Regions from separate parts of the Variovorax sp. MPBD4-3 genome, predicted to be linked through region 1. Evidence: predicted binding sites of a transcription regulator. Region 1 holds the regulator's gene; each other region holds the start of a gene.

The links. The regulator sigma-54, encoded in region 1, starts transcription at its own class of promoters, with help from an activator protein. The targets are predictions, from matches to a motif close to TGGCANGNAANCTGCTTT.
Region 2: AC1RVW_RS18790 (isopenicillin N synthase family dioxygenase) is a predicted target of sigma-54. The motif match lies at 1,836-1,853, and genes of this name have one in related genera.
Region 3: AC1RVW_RS04380 (nitrate regulatory protein) is a predicted target of sigma-54. The motif match lies at 2,416-2,433, and genes of this name have one in related genera.
Region 4: AC1RVW_RS13785 (pilin) is a predicted target of sigma-54. The motif match lies at 3,208-3,225, and genes of this name have one in related genera.

What each region holds. Positions count from the first base shown of each region.
Region 1 is NZ_JBXASW010000032.1:12,833-17,739, reverse strand. Features, by position in the region: gene AC1RVW_RS18535 (SPOR domain-containing protein) at 1-171, shown strand, start outside; gene AC1RVW_RS18530 (thiol:disulfide interchange protein DsbA/DsbL) at 321-968, shown strand; gene lptA (lipopolysaccharide transport periplasmic protein LptA) at 1,093-1,803, shown strand; gene lptB (LPS export ABC transporter ATP-binding protein) at 1,800-2,594, shown strand; gene AC1RVW_RS18515 (RNA polymerase factor sigma-54) at 2,615-4,222, shown strand; gene AC1RVW_RS18510 (phospholipase D family protein) at 4,233-4,907, shown strand, end outside.
Region 2 is NZ_JBXASW010000033.1:6,310-11,216, reverse strand. Features, by position in the region: gene AC1RVW_RS18805 (malonic semialdehyde reductase) at 1-370, shown strand, start outside; gene rutF (NADH-dependent FMN reductase RutF) at 385-936, shown strand; gene rutR (HTH-type transcriptional regulator RutR) at 977-1,684, opposite strand; gene AC1RVW_RS18790 (isopenicillin N synthase family dioxygenase) at 1,911-2,912, shown strand; gene AC1RVW_RS18785 (VOC family protein) at 3,107-3,493, shown strand; gene AC1RVW_RS18780 (BMP family ABC transporter substrate-binding protein) at 3,599-4,666, shown strand; gene AC1RVW_RS18775 (ABC transporter ATP-binding protein) at 4,670-4,907, shown strand, end outside.
Region 3 is NZ_JBXASW010000005.1:74,378-79,284, forward strand. Features, by position in the region: gene AC1RVW_RS04375 (CmpA/NrtA family ABC transporter substrate-binding protein) at 1-791, opposite strand, end outside; gene AC1RVW_RS04380 (nitrate regulatory protein) at 1,125-2,378, opposite strand; gene tsaD (tRNA (adenosine(37)-N6)-threonylcarbamoyltransferase complex transferase subunit TsaD) at 2,508-3,569, shown strand; gene AC1RVW_RS04390 (alpha/beta hydrolase-fold protein) at 3,505-4,266, opposite strand; gene AC1RVW_RS04395 (Hsp20/alpha crystallin family protein) at 4,456-4,827, opposite strand.
Region 4 is NZ_JBXASW010000018.1:74,348-79,254, reverse strand. Features, by position in the region: gene AC1RVW_RS13800 (PilC/PilY family type IV pilus protein) at 1-147, shown strand, start outside; gene AC1RVW_RS13795 (phosphoethanolamine transferase) at 335-2,083, opposite strand; gene AC1RVW_RS13790 (hypothetical protein) at 2,280-2,573, shown strand; gene AC1RVW_RS13785 (pilin) at 2,641-3,147, opposite strand; gene AC1RVW_RS13780 (3',5'-cyclic-nucleotide phosphodiesterase) at 3,357-4,160, opposite strand; gene AC1RVW_RS13775 (CHASE2 domain-containing protein) at 4,190-4,907, opposite strand, start outside.

The DNA.
Region 1 (4,907 bases):
AAGCTGTCGCTGATGGGCGTCGAGGCCAAGGTCACCGAGCGCGAGCAGGCGGGCCGCACCGTCTACCGCGTGCGGGCCGGCCCCTTCAACAAGAAGGAAGACGCCGACCGGCTCAAGGAGCGCCTGGACGGCGGCGGTCTCGATTCGGCGCTCGTGCGGGTGCAGCGCTGAAGCCGCGGCGATCGATTGCCACCAATAGCCCTTAAGCTTCGCCGCGCGGTATCTGCCGCCACCATTCATCGCCTTGGGCGCGCCGCGGGCGGGGGAACTCCCCGCCGCGTGCCGGCTCAGTCTGCCGTACCAACTGGAGAACCCTTTCAATGAAACGTCGTGACTTTTCGCTGGCCGCCACCTCGCTCGGGCTGCTGTCCCTGGCCGCCAACCCGGCCCATGCCCAGGCGCGTGCGCCCAAGGCCGGCACCGAGTACCTGGTGCTCGACAAGCGCGTGCCCGTCGACGCGCCGGCCGGCAAGGTCGAAGTGGTCGAGTTCTTCTCGTACAACTGCCCCCATTGCAACGACTTCGAGCCGTCGCTCGAAGCCTGGGTCAAGTCGGCCCCCAAGGAAGTGGCGTTCCGCCGCATCCCGGTGCCTTTCGTGGGCAACGACGTCGAAGCCAAGCAGCGCCTGTACTACACGCTCGAGGCCATGGGCAAGGTCGACGAATACCAGCCGAAGGTGTTCAACGCGATCCACGCGCAGCGCCAGAACGTGAACGGCGACGCCAACATCATTGCCTGGGCCGCCGCCAACGGCCTCGACGCCGCGAAGTTCAAGGAACTGTTCACCTCGTTCGGCGTGGCCAGCAAGGCCAAGCGGGCTTCGCAGATGACCGATGCCTACAAGGTGGCTGGGGTGCCGGCGATGGCCGTGGCCGGCCGCTGGTACGTGGACGGCGAAACCGCCGGCAGCATGACCAAGGTGCTGCAGGTCGTGAACTACCTCGTGGGCGAAGCCAGGAAGGGCTGACCCGGGCTTTGCGCACCTCGTGGCGCCGCGCCTCATCCCCGGCCCGCTTCGGCGGGCTTTTTCATCTGTGCGTGCGGGTTGTCGCAATCAGCCGCATACAATGCCGAGCAAGTTTCGTGCCTCTATGACATTGCATTCTTACTCCACCACTCCCTTCCTGCGTCGCGTCGGCCGCCTGGCCGCCGCCGCGTTGCTGCTGGCCGGCCTTGCCTCGGGCGCCCTGGCCGAGACCGCCGACCGCAGCAAGCCGATGAACATCGAGTCGGATGCCATGCGCTACGACGACCTCAAGCAGACCAGCGTGTTCACGGGCAACGTGCTGGTAACAAAAGGCACGATCATCATCCGCGGCGCGCGGCTCGATGTCCGCCAGGACGCCGAGGGCTACCAGTACGGCGTGGTCACGGCGGCACCCGGCAAGCGGGCCTACTACAAGCAGAAGCGCAACGCCCCCGACGAGTGGATCGAGGGCGAGTCCGAAGTCATCGAGTACGACAGCCGTGCCGACAACGTCAAGTTCATCCGCAACGCGGAAATGCGCCGCCTGCTCGGTTCCACGCCGAACGACGTGAGCACCGGCGCCCTGATCGTCTACGACCAGAGCAACGACACCTACACGGTCAACGGTTCCACCGTGCCGCCGAACACCGCGGTCAACGCGTCGTCCCCGAGCGGCCGCGTCAAGACCATCCTGACACCCAAGGCCGCCACGGCGCCCGCGCCCGGCGCACCGGCCGGGGCCAAGCCGGCCGCGCCGGCAGCGTCCACGCCCGCGCCCGGCACGGGCCTGCGCTCGACCACCACGCTCGGTGGCGATGGAGAAACCCGCAAGTGATCGAAACCGCTGGAACCCAGGAAGCCAACGGCGCACCGGGCAGCCGCCTGGTGGCGCGCGGCCTGAAGAAGAGCTACGGCAGCCGCACGGTCGTGAAGGACGTCTCGCTCGACGTGCAGAAGGGTGAAGTCGTCGGGCTGCTCGGCCCCAACGGCGCCGGCAAGACCACCTCGTTCTACATGATCGTCGGGCTGGTGCGCGCCGACGCGGGCGAGATCACCATCGACGGCGAGCCCATCGCCCACATGCCCATCCACCGCCGCGCGCGCATGGGCCTGAGCTACCTGCCGCAGGAAGCCTCGATCTTCCGCAAGCTCACGGTGGAGGAAAACGTGCGCGCCGTGCTCGAACTGCAGCATGAGCCCGACGCGAGCGGCAAGCTCGCGCCGCTGTCCAAGCAGCACATGGAAGAGCGCCTGTCCGAACTGCTGGCCGACCTGCGCGTCGACCACCTGCGCGATTCGCCGGCGCTGGCGCTGTCGGGCGGCGAGCGCCGCCGCGTCGAGATCGCACGCGCCCTGGCCACCCAGCCGCGCTTCATCCTGCTGGACGAGCCCTTCGCCGGCATCGACCCGATCGCCGTCATCGAAATCCAGCGGATCATCAGCTTCCTGAAGGAGCGCGGCATCGGCGTGCTCATCACCGACCACAACGTGCGCGAAACGCTGGGCATCTGCGATCACGCGTTCATCATCAGCGACGGGCATGTGCTGGCACAAGGTACGCCCTCGGAGATCGTCGACAACGCCGAGGTACGCAGGGTGTACCTGGGCGAACACTTCCGCATGTAAGGAAGGGTCGGGTTCTCCACATGAAGCAAGGGCTGTCCCTTCGCGTCTCGCAGCACTTGGCGTTGACGCCCCAGCTGCAGCAGTCGATCAGGCTGCTCCAACTCTCCACGCTCGAACTGAGCCAGGAAGTGGAGCAGATGCTCGACGAGAACCCCTTCCTCGAGCGCACCGCGGAAGAAGCGGCGCGCGAGGAGTTCGGGCTCGACACCGCCGACGCGCCCGCGGCGCGCGATGACGGCAGTGACGGTGGCGACGGCGAGAGCGACTTCACCCCGCCGCCTGCCAGCACCTCCACCGTCTCGACCGAGACCAGCACCACCACCACGGCCGACTCCGACGGCCCCGCCGCCGAGATCGCCGAGCGCGAGCCCGACTGGGAAGGCGACGGCACCGTCGACATGGCGCCCGACGACAGCGAGTGGGGCAGCGACGCTCCCGCGCGCCAGAACAACCTGGGCGACGACGAGCGCGCCGACGCCACCGAACTCGCGCGCAGCCAGGAATCGCTGCAGTCGTTCCTGCACCGCCAGGCGCTGAGCCTGCGCCTGAGCGAGAACGACAGCGCCGCGCTGCGCTTCCTGATCGAGTCGCTCAACGACGACGGCTACCTCGAAGATTCCCTGCCCGCGCTGGCCTCGGGCCTGGCCGGCGACGACAACGACCAGTTCGACGACCTGGTGCACCACTTCCAGGTGGCGCTCGGCCTGCTGCAGAGCCTGGAGCCGGTGGGCGTGGGCGCGCGCGACCTCGGCGAATGCCTGAGCATCCAGCTGCGGGCGCTGGCCGCCGAGGACGACGACGAGGACGAAGAGCAGGCACAGGTCTACAAGACCGCCATCGCCATCTGCAAGCAGCCGATGGAACTGCTCGCGCGGCGCGACTTCAAGCGCCTGGCCACGCTCACCCGTAGCAGCGAAGAGCTGGTGCGCTCGGCGCTGCAGGTCATTGCGCGGCTGGAGCCCAAGCCGGGGCGCCGTTTCGTCGACGTCGAGCGCAACATCGTCATTCCCGACGTGATCGTCACCAAGACCGGACGCGGCACCAACGTCAAGTTCCGCGTCATGCTGAATCCCGAGGTCATGCCGCGCCTGCGCGTGCACGACATCTATGCCGGCGCGCTCAAGTCGCACAAGGGCGAGGGCAGCCAGGCGCTGTCGCAGCGGCTGCAGGAGGCGCGCTGGTTCATCAAGAACATCCAGCAGCGCTTCGACACCATCCTGCGCGTGAGCAACGCCATCGTCGAGCGCCAGAAGAGCTACTTCGTGCACGGCGAACTGGCCATGCGCCCGCTGGTGCTGCGCGAAATTGCCGACGAACTGGGCCTGCACGAATCCACCATCTCGCGCGTGACCACCGCCAAGTACATGGCCACGCCGTTCGGCACGGTCGAGCTGAAGTATTTCTTCGGCTCGGCGCTGGGCACCGAGACCGGCGGCAACGCGTCGAGCACGGCGGTGCGCGCGCTGATCAAGCAGTTCGTGAGCTCCGAGAGCATCAAGAAGCCGCTGTCGGACAGCCAGATCTCCGAGATGCTGAAGGAGCAGGGCATCGAGTGCGCGCGCCGCACCGTGGCCAAGTACCGCGAAGCCTTGCGCATCGCGCCCGCCAATCTGCGCAAGGCCCTGTAGAAAGCCTTCGATGAGCCGTCTCCCGATGTCGCGCTGGGGCCATTGGGTGATCGCTTTGCTGGCCGTGCTGCTGTTCAGCGGCTGCGCCACCCTGCCCGACGAGGCGCCGCGCCCGCCCACCAAGGCCATGGCCGTGTCGCCCGACACCGCGCTCGGCAAGCTCGCGATCGCGGCCCAGCCCGACCCCGACCTGAGCGGCTTTCGCCTGATGCCCGGCGGCGACTTCGCCTTCGCCACCCGCATAGAGCTCGCGCGCCGCGCCCAGCGCACGCTGGACGTGCAGTACTACCAGATCGAGAACGACGAGACCGGCCGCTACCTGCTGCGCACCCTGCGCGACGCCGCCCTGCGCGGCGTGCGCGTGCGGGTGCTCATGGACGACCTCTACACCTCGGGCGAAGACGAACTGCTGCTCGGCTTTGCCGCCACGCCGAATGTGGAGCTGCGGCTGTTCAACCCGTTCCCGGCCGGGCGCAGCAGCCTGGTCAGGCGCTTCGCGGCTTCGCTGTTCGACTTCAGCCGCGTGAACCGCCGCATGCACAACAAGCTGTTCGTCGCCGACGGCGCGATGGCGGTGGCGGGCGGGCGCAACATCGGCAACCAGTACTTCACGCGCACGGCGGGCGAGAACTTTCTCGACCTCGACACCTTCGTGACCGGCGCGCTCATTCCCCGGCTCGGCAGC
Region 2 (4,907 bases), on a different contig from region 1:
CCTCGACAAGACCATGAGCGCGCCGGTCACCGTCATTGCCGCATGGGACCGCAAGTTCTACGACAGTCTGCCCACGCTGTTCCCGCAAGCCGACGCGCGCAGCTGGTTCACCGGCAGCCCCGAGGCCGCGCACGAGACCGCCTTCCGCAACGCGAGCCTGCAGGCCGGCTATCTGCTGCTGGCCGCGCGCGCGGTGGGCCTGGACGCCGGCCCGATGTCGGGCTTCGACAAGGCGAAGGTCGATGCGGCCTTTTTCGAGGGCACCGACTGGACCGTCAATTTCCTCATCAACCTCGGCCACGGCGATGCGTCGAAGGTGTTCGGCCGCCTGCCGCGGCTGCCCTTCGACGAAGCCTGCATGCTGGCCTGAAGGAGTCACTCTCCATGTTGAACGCCATGGCCTCACACGCCCCTTCGTCATCGAACCCCGCCGGCTTGCCTGCGGGCTTGCAGAAGGCCGACTACCGCAACGCGATGGCGCGGCTGGGCGCGGCGGTGAACATCATCACCACCGACGGCCCGGCGGGCCGCGCCGGCTTCACCGCATCGGCCGTGTGCAGCGTGACCGACGAGCCGCCGACGCTGCTGGTGTGCCTGAACCGGTCCGCTTCCGTGTACCCGGCGTTCAAGGCCAACGGCGTGCTGTGCGTGAATGTGCTGGCGGCGGGCCACCAGTCGCTGTCCGCGTTGTTCGGCGGCAAGACGCCGATGGACGAGCGCTTCGCCGCCGGCCGCTGGAGCCGCAAGACCACCGGCTCGCCGATGCTCGACGATGCGGCCGTGTCGTTCGACTGCCGCGTGGTGCACGCGACGAGCGCGGGCACGCACGACGTGCTGTTCTGCGAGGCCGTGGCGATCGCGATCGGCGGCGCGGCGCAGGGCTTGATCTACTTCGACCGGCGCTATCACGAGATCGCGGCGCCGCCGCAGCACTGAATTGCTTCCTCCCCCGGAAGGGGAGGGAGCAAGGCAAGAGTCAGCGCGGCGCGATGCCCTGCAGCACGATGCGCTGAACGTTCTCCGCCGTCTCCTCGAAGAACGCCGCATCTTCCAGCGTGTGCCCCGTCAGCGCCTGCACCTGGACGCCGAAATCCGCGTAGTGCTGCGTCACCGCCCACAGCGCGAAGATCAGGTGGTGCGGATCGACCGGCGCCAGCTTGCCGGACTCGACCCAGGCGCGGATCACTTCCGATTTCTTCTCCACCAGCGAGCGCAGCTCGCGGTCCAGTTCGTCGCGCAGCAGCGGCGCGCCCTGGATCATTTCAAGGCAGAACAGCCGCGATGCATCGGGCCGGTCGCGCGACACCACCAGCTTGCGGCGGATGTAGCCGCCGATGGCCTCGGCCGGGTCCTGCTCGGCGCTGAAGCCGCGCAGCGGTTCGAGCCACAGCGCGAGCAGGTCGCGCAGCACGTTGACGTAGAGCTCTTCCTTGTTCGCGAAGTAATAGAGCAGGTTGCTCTTCGACACATCGGCACGCGCCGCCACCTGGTCGATCGATGTGCCGTGCAGGCCGAAGCGCGAGAACAGCCCCAGCGCCGCGCCGAGGATCGCGGTGCGCTTGTCCTCGATCTGGCGCAGCCGCCGGTTCACGGCCGACGCACTGCGCACGGCCGGCTTGGCACGCTTGCGCGCCGGTTTGTCGGTACTGCTGCTGGCTGCGGCCAGCGCCTTGGTCTTCGGCATCTTCCCTCGCTCTTCTTTTCACGTTCATCGGTTTTCAAACGGCGCACCACTGTAAGGCCACGGTGCATCGCCTTGCGTCACGACCGGCGGCACAACGCGGTGTTGCGCACCATGCTGACGCGGCGAATGCGATTTGTCCATTTGGTCCAACTGGCACAGACGTTGCATGGCGAAAGGCATGCCAACGCATGCACGACTGCATGACCGACCGAATGAGGAAGCCGCCATGACCCTGCTGTCCGTTCCCATCATCGATCTCGCGCCCTACTTCGACGGCACCGCCGAAGGCAAGTCGGCGGTTGCGAGAAAAGTCGACGAAGCCTGCCGAAGCATCGGCTTTCTCGTCATCACCAACCATGGCATCGCGCCCGAGCTGATAGAGCGCGTGTCGTCGCTCTCGCGCCAGTTCTTCGACATGCCGCTGGCCGAGAAGCGCAAGGTCGACCGGCCGCGCGAAGACGCGGTGCGCGGCTACAGCGCGGTCGGCGAAGAGGGGCTCTCCTACAGCCTGGAAGAGGCAGCGCCCGGCGACCTGAAGGAGTCGTTCTCCATCGGCCCGTCGAACGTGCCCGACGACGACTATCACCGCGGCCCAGCCGCCGGCCCGCACTTCGAGCCCAACAGCTGGCCGCCCATCGACGGTTTCCGCGAAGCCTACGAAGGCTACTTCGAGGCCATGAGCGATCTCTCGCGCTCGCTGATGCGCATCTTCGCGCTCGGCCTCTCCCTGCCCGAGACCTTCTTCGACGACAAGATCGACGAGCACATCAGCATGTTCCGCGTGCTGAGCTATCCGCCGCAGCGCGAGCAGCCGCTGCCGGGCCAGTTGCGCGCGGGCGCGCACAGCGACTACGGCAGCCTCACCATCGTGCTGCCCGACGACAAGGGCCTGCAGGTGTTCAACAAGGCAGGCCAGTGGGTCGACGTGCCGCAGGTCGAGGGCGGCCTGGTCGTCAACATTGCCGACCTGATGATGCAGTGGACCAACGACCAGTGGGTGTCCACGCTGCACCGCGTGATCAACCCGCCGTTCGAGGTGGCGAGCACCAACCGCCGCCAGTCGCTGGTGTTCTTCCACCAGCCGAACTACGACGCGATGGTCGAGTGCCTGCCGAGCTGCCTCGCGCCCGGCGAGGTTGCCAAGTACGCACCCATTTCCTCCGGAGACCACCTGACGTCGAAGTTCGTCAAGCAGACGACCTTTGGCGGGACCAAGGCGGTGGCTTGAGATGACTTACCGCTGTTCTTCGGGGCGCGCTCACGCCGACGGGGTACCTTGCTCCGCGAATGTGCGCAGGGCGTCGGGTGCTCCCCGCAGCGAAATAAAGGAGGAGGCCGCAGGCCGGGGGACATTCGCGGAGGGGAGTACCCGACGGCCTGTGCACGCGCCCTGAAAAACACCACATCAAAAAAAGCACAGACATGGCCCATCTCTCCTACGTCAACGTCTTCGCCAAAGACGTGGTCGCGCTCAGCGGCTTCTACCAGCGCGTGTTCGGCTTCACAGAGATAGAAGCCATCCGCTCCCCCATCTTCCGCGGCCTGGACACCGGCAAGTCGAGCCTCGGCTTCAACGCGCTCGACGCCTATGAGCTGCTGCACCTGAGCGAGTACTCCGACACACGCGGCGTCAAGTTCCTGCTGAACATCGACGTCGACAGCCAGGCCGACGTCGACCGCATGGTGCCCGTTGCCCTGGAGGCCGGCGCCACGCTGGTGAAGGCGCCCTACGTTACTTACTACAACTGGTACCAGTCGGTGCTGCTCGACCCCGAAGGCAACGTGTTCCGCATCAATTTCATGATGTAGCCGCACGCGACCTCCCCTCTTTTTTTCTCCTCTCTTCCCATGCTCCCCACGAAAGGTTGCTTCATGCCGCGCACTCCCTCCCACGGCCCCGTCCTCGGGCTTGCCATGACCCTCGCAGCCGGCGGCGCGCTCTTCACCACGCTGCCCGCCGTTGCGGCCGACGGCTTCACGCTCAAGGACAAGCCGAAGATCGCGATGCTCTACTTCGGCCCCAAGAACGACGGCGGCTGGACGCAGGCCTTCGACGAAGCCCGCGTGAAGATCGAGAAGGAGATCGGCCAGAAAATCCAGTTCGTCGAGAACGTGCCCGAAGACGCATCGGCCATCAAGCCCGCCGCGGAGAAGTTCATCCAGCGCGGCGCCAACATCGTCATCGGCACCGCCTTCGGTTACTCCGACAGCTTCAAGGACCTGGCCGCCAAGTACCCCGACGTGGCCTTCCTCAACGGCTCCGGCACCACCAATGGCAGCAACCTCGAGTCGTTCTACGGCCGCACCTACGAGAGCCAGTACCTCTGCGGCATGGCCGCGGGCGCGGCGTCGAAGACCGGCAAGCTCGGCTTCGTCGCGGCCAACCCCTTCGGCGTGGTGAACTGGACCATCAACGCCTTCGCGCTCGGCGCGCAGAAGATGAACCCGAACGCCACCGTCAACGTGATCTACACCGGCGCGTGGAACGACCCGGTGAAGGAACGCGCGGCAGCCGCGGCATTGATCGACCAGGGCGCCGACGTGATCGGCCAGCACGTCGACAGCCCCACGCCGCAGATCGTGGCGCAGGAGCGCGGCGTGTACGGCACCGGCCACCACCGCGACCTGCGCCAGTTCGCGCCCAAGGCCACGCTGTGCTCGTCGGTGTGGGTGTGGGACCGCTTCCTCACGCCGGAGCTCAAGAAGATCATGGCCGGCAACTGGAAGCCAGCCCAGTACGGCGCCTTCATCGAGATGAAGGACGGCGGCACCGACATCGCCGGCTTCGGCCCCGCCGTGCCCAAGGACAAGGCCGCGCTCATCACCGCCGAGCGCGACGCGATCATGAAGGGCAAGCAGATCTACGCCGGCCCGCTCGCCGACCGCGACGGCAAGGAGCGCGTCGCCAAGGGCGCGGTGCTGTCCGATGCCGACCTCTGGAAGATGGACTGGTTCGTCAAGGGCGTGGTCACGCAGAAGTAAGCCATGCCCAATGCGCTGGAACTCACCGGCATCCGCAAGTCCTTCGACGGCTTCGCGGCACTGACCGACGCCCACTTCACCGCGCGCTGGGGCGAGGTGCATGCCCTGCTCGGCGAGAACGGCGCGGGCAAGTCGTCGCTCATGAACATCGCGGCCGGGCTCTATGCGCCCGAGGCGGGCCAGCTGCTGGTGGACGACAACGCGGTGCGCTTCACCGGCCCGCGCGATGCGGCCAGGCAGC
Region 3 (4,907 bases), on a different contig from region 1:
GTCACGGCGCGCGCGGTGTTGGGGTACTTCTTCGTGAACTCGGCGGTGCAGCCGAGCACCTTCTCGGGGTGGTCCTTCCAGATGTCCTGCGTGGTGATGGCCGTGATGCCGATGCCGTCCATGATGGCGCGCTGGCCCCAGGGCTCGCCCACGCAGTAGCCGTCCATGTTGCCCACGCGCATGTTGGCCACCATCTGCGGAGGCGGCACGGTGATGTTCTTCACGTCCTTGAACGGATCGATGCCGGCCGATGCGAGCCAGTAGTAGAGCCACATGGCGTGCGTGCCGGTGGGGAAGGTCTGCGCGAAGGTGTATTCGCGCTTCTCGCTGGCGATGAGCTTGGCCAGCGAGGCGGCGTCGACCGCGCCCTTGTCGGAGAGCTTCTTCGACAGCGTGATGGCCTGGCCGTTGTTGTTCAGGGTCATGAGCACGGCCATGTCCTTCCTCGGGCCGCTCAGGCCCAGGTGCATGCCGTAGACCAGGCCGTAGAGCACGTGCGCCATGTCGATGTCGCCGTTGGAGAGCTTGTCGCGCACGCCGGCCCAGCTGGCTTCCTTGCTGGGCACGATCTTCACGCCGTACTTCTTGTCGATGCCCAGCACCGAGGCCATGACCACGCTGGCGCAGTCTGTCAGCGGGATGAAGCCGATCTTGACTTCTTCCTTCTCGGGCTTGTCGGAGCCTTGGGCCCAGACGGCCGCGCGCAGGGCGGGGTCGATGCCCACGGCGCCGATGGCGGCGGCTTGCAGGACGCGGCGTCGGCTGAGACGGGTTTTGAGCAGGTCGGTCATGTGGCGGGGCTCCGGTTGAAGGCAAACAAAAACAGCAAAGACAAAAACGAAAAGGCGTCCGCACCGCGCAGGGGCTGCTCGAAAACGAGCCCTTGCGGGATGGGGACGCCTTTGTCCGGTCGGTGGGTGGCACCCGCCGTTGGGTGCCGCCTGCCTGAAGACCCCTGGAGGTCTATGCGCTGGTTGCTTGCAAGCGGTGTGCCAGCCCTGCCGGGCGGTCTGCTGCTATCGGAAAAGTAGCTGGAACGTCTTGCGCTGCAAGGGCGAAGCGCCATCCGGACGGTGCACGGGCGGCAGGCACGGTTGTTGTGCGGCGCACCAAATTGAACGCCCTCAGCGGGGCGGCGGGGGCAGGTAGTCGGCCATCGCGAGCACCGACTCGGCCACTTCGACGAGCCGGCGGCCCTGGTTCATGGCGGTCTCGCGCAGCATCTTGTGCGCCTCCTGCTCGCTCATGCGCCGGTGCGCCATCAGCAGGCCCTTGGCGCGTTCCACGAGCTTGCGTTCATTGAGCGAGGCGCGCACGGTCTGCAGTTCGTCGCTCATGGCCTGCAGCCGCTGCGACTGCTCCTGCACCATGTCGAGCACCGAGCGCTCGAGGTGGCGGCCGAGTTGCGCGGGCGCGGCGGCCTGCGCGTCGGCGTCGTCGAAGAACAGCGCGGCGTCGGTCTCCGGCGCCAAGGTGTCGAGCACCTGCCGGTAGGCCTGGAGTTCGCTGCGGGCCCGGGCTGTCTTGTGGCTGCAGAGCGCGCGCAGGTCGGCTTCGAGCCGGTCTTCGACGGTGCGCATGGCGTCGATGCGGCGCGTGCAGCAGTCGAACCAGGCCTGGCCGAGTGCGGAGTCGGCGGGCGCGGAGGTGGCGCCCCTGCGGCGCATGCGCTCCAGCTCGGCCAGGGTGGCGTCGGACTGGCTCTCGCGCCAGAGGGCGAGCACCGCATCGCCGGAAAAGTCGACGAACACCTGGAAGCATCGTTCCTGCGATTCGATCAGGTGCTGCCACTGCAGGCGCCGGGTTTCGTCGCTGCGGCCCTGGGCCAGCGCGGCGGCGCCGAATGCGCGCTCCTGGCCGGCGAACTCCTTGCCCTGCATGAAGTTGAACATCGCCACCAGGAGGCGGGATATCTCGGGGTCGGTGGCGCCGTCGGCCGCCTCGAACACGACCGACAGCAGGCCGGCGATGAGCTTGACGAAGGCGGCGGTCGACTGCGACGGCTTGAGTTCGAGGGCATCGATGCGCCGGCGCAGGGCGGGCAGGGCGTCCAACCCCGGCAGCACCCAGGCGATGCGGCTGAACAGCCGCGCGCCGTTGCCGGAGCCGACGCCGCGGTGATGCTCGGACTCGAGCTGGTCGAACCCGGCGCGCACTTCCTGCTCGAGCGCCAGGCATTCGGCGATCTGCGGGGCTCGCTGCTCGGCCAGGCGCACGCCGTGCGACGCGAGGAACACGTTCGACATGCCGCGCTCGCGCTGCAGCGCGTGCACCAGCCGCCCGATCACGCCGACCAGTTCGCTGGTGCGCGCGAGCTGGTCCAGCTCGTCGATTTCGCAGCGGCGGGCGGCGATCAGAAAACTCAGTCCGGACTTCATGGTGGGTGCGTTCGCCTGCGGGGGGCCTTGGGGGAGCACTGCAACATCCGTGCCTCTCGGGGGCCTCCGGCTCGCCTGCGCTTGCCCCTTCGCGGGCGACCGCGGCAGGCGCCACCTACACTCGGCGGCATGCTCTTGTTGGGAATCGAATCATCCTGCGATGAAACCGGCGTGGCGCTGGTGGAGTCGCACGGCAACGCGCTGCCGGTGTTGCGCTCGCATGCGCTGCACAGCCAGATCGCCATGCACCAGGCCTACGGGGGCGTGGTGCCCGAACTGGCCAGCCGCGACCACATCCGCCGCGTGCTGCCGCTGACCGAGTCGGTCATGGCCGAGGCCGGCCGCTCGCTCGGTGAAATCGACGTGGTGGCCTACACGCGCGGACCGGGCCTGGCGGGCGCGCTGCTCGTGGGCGCCGGCGTGGCCTGCGCGTTGGGCGTGGCGCTGGGCAAGCCGGTGCTGGGCGTGCATCACCTCGAAGGACACCTGCTGTCGCCGTTCCTGAGCGCCGATCCGCCGGAGTTTCCGTTCGTGGCGCTGCTGGTGTCCGGCGGCCATACGCAACTGATGCGGGTGGACGGCGTGGGCCGCTACGAGCTGCTGGGCGAGACCATCGACGACGCGGCCGGCGAGGCCTTCGACAAGAGCGCCAAGCTCATGGGCCTGCCTTACCCGGGCGGGCCGTGGCTCGCGAAGCTGGCCGAAGACGGCAACCCGGCGGCGTTCAAGCTGCCGCGCCCGCTGCTGCACAGCGGCGATCTCGACTTTTCGTTCGCCGGCCTGAAGACGGCGGTGCTCACCCAGGCCAAGAAGCTCGGCGACCAGCTCGAGGCCGGCAAGGCCGACCTCGCGGCGTCCACGCAGGCGGCCATCGTCGAGGTGCTGCTGAAGAAGTCGCTCGCCGCGCTCGACCAGACCGGCCTGAAGCGGCTGGTGGTGGCGGGCGGCGTGGGGGCGAACAGGAACCTGCGCGAGCAACTCGATGCCGCATGCGCAAGGCGCAAGGCCCGGGTGCACTACCCCGAGCTGCACCTGTGCACCGACAACGGCGCCATGATCGCCATGGCCGCCGCGATGCGCCTGCAGTCGGGCCTGTCGCAGGCGACCGAGCGCTATGCCTTCGACGTCAGACCGCGATGGCCATTGGCATCGCTGACGACCGAGGCGTCGATGCCGCAGGCTGCTGCATAGCAGGCTGCGGCTGGCGCGAGCGGCCGATGGCCGGCAGCGGCAGCACGTCCAGCACGTTGCGCCAGAGCTGGCGCCATTGCGGCCAGTCGTGGCCGCCTTCGGTGGTGAACACGCGGCCCGGCGGCAGCGCGTCGGCCAGCAGCTTGTGGTTGCTGGCAAAGCGGTCCTCGAGGCCGAACCCCAGGTAGAGCGGCGGCAGGTTCTTCGAAGGCTGCGCCGAGAGGTATTGCTGGAAGAAGGGCCAGAGCTTGCGGTCGGGCTCTTCGTCGGGCTGCGGCCCGGTGGGTGCCTGCCATGCGCGCAGGCCGCCGGCCTTCTTGATCTCCGCGCCCAGCACCCGGCGCCCGAGGTAGGGCGCCAGCGCCACGATGCCGTCCACCGAGCCGGGCTTGGCCAGTTCGTGGATCAGCGCGCCGAAGCCGCCGATGGAAATGCCCACCAGCCAGATCGCCTTGTAGCCCTTGGCGCGCTGCGGCTCGATGACGTCCGCATGCAGGCGTTCGCTGAGCGTCTGGTCGTAGTAGTAGGAGACGTCGGCATCCACCAGCAGCGCATCGGCTGCGAGGTGGCGCTCCCTTACGGCGCTGATGAATCCTTCGCGCTCGAACTCGTCGGGCTTGAGGTAGGCGCCTGGCAGGAACACCAGGAGCGTGTCGGATTGTTCGGTGGGGTTTGCAGGTTGAAGGTGAGTTTTCATGGTGCCAGGAGGGGCACCCGATCCGCACCGTCATGATTTTCGATGCGTTTACAAGACGCCCACGAAGAAGAAAGTACTAATAAAACGTCACATGATGTGACGTTATGCACGCCTATTGTGAATAGGGAGCATGTTCAAAGTCAAAAGCAACCCTTGGCTGACACTTTCTTCTTGTGGGCATCGCCCTTACTAGTTGATTTGCAAACTCGTCGCCTGGCTCACCGGCACCAGTTTTCCGAGCTTCAGCGTGAGCACGCCGTTCTCAAGCTTGGCTTCGCTGGTGGCCACGTCGATGTCCTGCGGCAGCTCGTAGGCGGCCTTGAACTGGCGCTTGGCTTCGGCCTTGCTGTCGATGCGCAGCACAGCGCCTTCGATGCTGATGGCGAGGTCTTCACGCGAGAAGCCGGGCACGTCGAGCGAGAGGGTCCAGCTCTTGTCGTCCTGTTCGACGAGCGGCGAACGGCGGGCACCCGCGAAGGCCTCGCTGGCGAAGCGTTCGAAGGCGCGGTCATAGGCGCGCGGAGCGAAACGGGCGGTGCGGAGGGTAGGTGCGAAAAACATGTGAAGAACTCCTGAATGAACACAATGGGGACAAGGAATGTGTGTCCCTTACACTGCGCGGCCGTTCAATCGTGTGAGTG
Region 4 (4,907 bases), on a different contig from region 1:
ACGGACATTCAGATCATCAACAACAACGGCCGAATGCAGGGCATCGCGGGCAACGTGAAGGGTGAAGTGAACCAACCGCCGATCGATTTCGGCAAGGGGACGGGAGTGAGGTTGTTGAACTGGCGGGAAGTGCCGACGATTGATTGAGCGCGCGTTCCCTGTTCGGAAATCCGATTCAGATAGCTCGCAAAGCTATGAGTGGGCGGCAAATTCAGATCTTGGAAAATGATTGCCGCCGCTCAGGCTTGTCGTGAGACAAGTTTCATCGTCTCCGGCCCATCCGACCTGCAGATCGAGGCCCAACGATTACTCGTTGGGCACGCCGCAGTTTGGGCTATGGCTTGATCTCACATGAATCTCGTGCGGCGGACTTGTCGAAGTCGGTCCATCCTTGTGCAGAGTAGACCTTTCGAGGTCCATGCTCTTGATCAAACCAACTGGGCGTTCTCGCCTCTGAGGGCGTTGCCACCCCGACGAGATCGAGCAGTGTCTGGGGCACGCTATTGGCAACCTTGGGCTGGGTTCGCGAATCGGAGAGCGCGGACAGTCGGTCACCAATCCGCTGCCTGGCTTTGGCGCTCGACCAGATCAATGCTGGCACGATGAACGAATGACTTGATGCTCGCGTGATGCTCTTCGCCTTGCATTGCTCGTCGAACACATCCTGCCCGTGATCAGAGATGTACATCACCACTGCCGCATCCCCCTTGTGATCGACGGCTTCGATGACTTGCGACAGAAGCGAGTCTGTGTACTGGATGCTGTTGTCGTAGGCGTTGCTGATCTGTGCCGCGAGCGAGGTGTTTTGCTTGATGCCGTCCTGTGCGGGAACGGTCGTCAACGAGGGGCGGTAAATGTCGAAGGAAGACGGGTAGCGATGCGAAAAATCAAAATGGCTGCCAAGCGTATGCAACACGATGAATTTTCTACCCTCGGTATCCAGCCTTCGGCGCAATGGCGCAAGCAACGCTTCGTCGTAGGTTCCACGAGCGTCGTAGCTTGTCGGGTTGAGGTAGATCGCCTCGTCCGCATCGCCAGCGTACATCGCGATAGGGCTCTCGTAGAAGCCTCCCACACCTTGATTCGACAACCAGGAGGTTCGGTAGCCTACCTGTTTCATCGCCGCCAGGATAGACGGCTCCACAATGAGAGCAACTTTGCCATCGCTCGTCAGCAACGGCCGCCGTGAGATGAGGTTAGGCACGGCATATCGTGTAGCCACCGATTGCGTAGCCACATCGGGAAAAAGGATCAGGTCGCTCATCGCGGACAGCCTTGGCGTGGTCCTGCGCCCGTAGCCGAAAAGCCGCCATCGATCAGAGCGTGAGGACTCTCCAATCACTAGAACAACCGTATCCGGATGCACATCGGAAAGCTTCGCCTTGAAGTTGAAGTCTCTCAGTTCTGCTCTAAGCTGCCGAATGACCGAAGCATCCTGATGTATCCAGATTGCCGAGAGCGGCAGGTCAAGCGGGTAGACCGTTGCCAAGACTGCCGCCATGCTGCCAGCCCTGTTTGCGAAAGGTTCCCCCGCAGCGCTTGCATCGCCTATATCTACATGAGACAGCATCAATGTGGTCAAGATAGTCGGAACAGCGAACAAGACCCATCGGCGCGAACGGTGTGTCCATTTAGAGCTCCTGCGATACAGATGACGTCCCAAGACAAAGGCAACGCTGACAAACAGTACGGCCGGAAGCAAAGCTGTCCATCCTGCCGACACCAAGAACTCAGACGCTTCACGTACGTCCGTATCCAGTGCCATGCCGACGAAAGTCGGCGTCACTGGCTGCGCAAAGTTCAAGCGCAAAAAGACTTCGGCCGGCCACCAAAGCGAACATACAGCCGCCACGACAAGGCCCATCCAAAGGCGGGGCACGACAGCGAAAACCAGCGCCCAGAAGCAGATTGCATAGGCAATGCTCTCTGCGTAAGACGCTTCCAGGATGTTGGCGGCGCTAAGTACCGCGATGAAGTTCGGGGCGATCAGAGCCAGTGCAAACAAAAGAAGAAGCGAGTGCGCAACCCACTTCCCACTTTTTAATTCCACTGGCTTTGTAAGCCATCGCGATCGCCAACTCATCGTCTCATCGTGGGGATGCAGCGCTCACAGACTTGGGCTCAATTTGGACGACGCGCAAATCCAAGCTTTCGTTGGTCTGCTTAGTCCAAGTGAACGCGCTGGGATTTTGCGCGTACAAAGGCCGAAGTGCGCCATTGCCAAAGGTTGTTGCGATGTTGGTCGGGCCAGTTGGGGAACGTGCGGCTTGGGAACGTTCATGCCGGCGGAATTCCAAATTGTTGAGATAGACGGCGCGGCGGTTCCGCTCATGGCCTGCAGATCTAGCCCGATTGTCTGCGGGTCGAAATTTCTGGTATGGATCAGTTGCCAGCGGAGGCCTGGTGCTCTCGAAAAAAATTTCACGGCGGGTGAAAAATTAATGGCCTCGCCAAACATGAGCCTGCTTTTTGATAAAAATCTGATTCTCATAGATGGAATTGCGATAGCCGCAAGTATTCCAATGATTGCAGCAAAGATCGCTAACCCAATCAGTGTGAAGCCCAAACACTGAGCGCGGCATAGCCTTTTGCCACCAAATAAAAAAGCCGCCCGCAGGCGGCTTCGATCAGCAGATCTATTTAAGAAGTGGAGCTGGTCGGGCAAGCGACTTGCTCGTACTTCTTCAGGACGTCCGATGCGCAGGTCCAGGTGCCATCAGTAGTACGGGTCCAAACGATCTTTTTCCCTGCAATAACTGCTGCAGCGTTGTTTCCAAACGCCGAAGTGAGAGTTGCCGAGCCGTCTGTCTTGCCGCCAAAAGAGAGAATAGGTGCACCCAGACCCGTACCCGGAGCACCACCGTTGACGGTGTTACTGCCCGTCGTAACGATAAGGTTCGAGCCAGTGGCCGTACCAGCGCAGCCCGTTGCACCTTCCGTCATCTTTCCATTGTTGACGCAATCTTCAACAGCAGTCTTTTGTGAACCCGTTTCGCCGATCACGCGCGAAACTTGCGACTTTGCAATGTAAGTTTGGTATTGCGGGATCGCAATAGCAGCCAAGATACCAATGATCGCCACAACGATCATCAATTCGATAAGGGTAAAGCCGGCCTGTGCGCGGCGGGCGAGAGTACGACGGTTCATTGAACTAACTCCAGGTTGGTTGGTTGTCACGCCCGGGAACCTGCCCGGAGCGGGAGAACTTCCGCAGCATCTGTGCCACCCTCCAAACCAACCTTCTGTCGACCGAACACGTCACCTTTGTTTACCAACGTGTAACACGATGCGACACATTTTGTGTCCAGATGCTTCTTGCATGACAAATATGTCAACCGGCACAGGCTGCCGATGCATCAGAAAGTCAACACCCCATCCGCCTTCAACCACCGGATATCCCGCTGCGCCACCCCCGCCACCTGATGCTCTCCCAGCGCCTCGATCTGGTTCATGATCTCGTCGGTTTCCGCCGGCTTGGTATGGGTGATGTAGATCGGAAACTGCTTCGCCGGGTCGATCCGCGCCAGCTCGCCCGCCAGCATCACCGGTGACAAATGCAAGCTGCGCTCGGCCAGCGCCTGCTCCCTGTTGCTGAAGGCCGTCTCTATCACCAGCATCGCCACATCCAGCGCGTTGACCCGGTCCCAGAACGGCGGGTTGCGCTCGGTGTCACCGCTGAAAACCCAGTTCGCTCCGCCGGAAGCTCGCCGCACGGCAAAGCCGCAGGCCGGCACGGTGTGCACGGCCGGCAGCACCTCGATCGACTTGGGCGCACAGCTGCCCAGCTGCAGCATCTGCCCCACCTCGATGTCGTGAAAGCTCACGAACGGCGCTTCAGGGCTGGGAATGCTCTCGAAATCGGGCCAGATGACGTTGTTGAACACGTGAGCGCGCAGCGCCTCGATGGTGGCGCGCAGCGCATGCACGCGCAGCGGTCTGGAGCGGCGGCTGCCGATGGCGTCGAGCATCAGGGGCAGGGCGGCGATGTGGTCGAGGTGGCAGTGCGTCAGAACCACGTCGTCGATGGCGGCCATTTCTTCGAGCGAGAGGTCGCCCACGCCGGTGCCCGCATCGACGAGCAGGTCGGTGTCGACCAGGAACGAGGTGGTGCGGCAGTCTTTGGCAATGGCGCCTGAGCAACCCAGCACACGAACCTGCATTGTGAAAGACCCCTTGTGTGTGTCTGTCGTCATTTGGTTTCGAACCGGGTTGCGCCGTCCCAGTTCGGATCCTGGGGTCGCAACGCCATGGAGGCTAAACGCTGGGCGTAGAGCTGGTAAAGGACTTTTTTGGCATCCGCGGCGAGCAAGGGGGCCAGCAAGTTCCGGCCCACGGCCCAGTCCTGGCGGCGGTAGGCGGCGAGCACGGCGCCCCAGCGCTCAAGCATCGGCTGGGCCTGTTTTTCGGCTTCGGGCGTGCGCTCGGCCAGGGGGGTGAACACGGCCACGGCCTGCGCCTTGCCCTTGACGCGCACGCTGTCGAGCTCCTGCCAGACGTAGCCGGGCGCCAGTTCCTGGGTGGCGCCGCTGGCGACGATCTCCACCCCGTAGTGGCCGCTCAGGCCTTCGAGGCGCGACGCGAGATTGACCGCGTCGCCGACGACGGTGTAGCTGCGCCGCGCGGCCGAGCCCATGTCGCCCACGCTCATGACGCCGCTGTTGATGCCGATGCCCACGCTGATCTCCGGGCGGCCGCCGGCGCGGTTGGCGCTGTTGATGTCGCGCACGGCGTCGGCCATGCCGAGCGCGGCGCGCACGGCCAATGCGGCGTGGTCGGGCGCGTCGATGGGCGCGCCCCAGAAGGCCATGACGCAGTCGCCCATGTATTTGTCGACGGTGCCGCGGTGCGCGCTGATCACGTCGGTGAGCCGGCTGAACACGGTGTTGAGGAAGGCCTGGAGCTGCGCC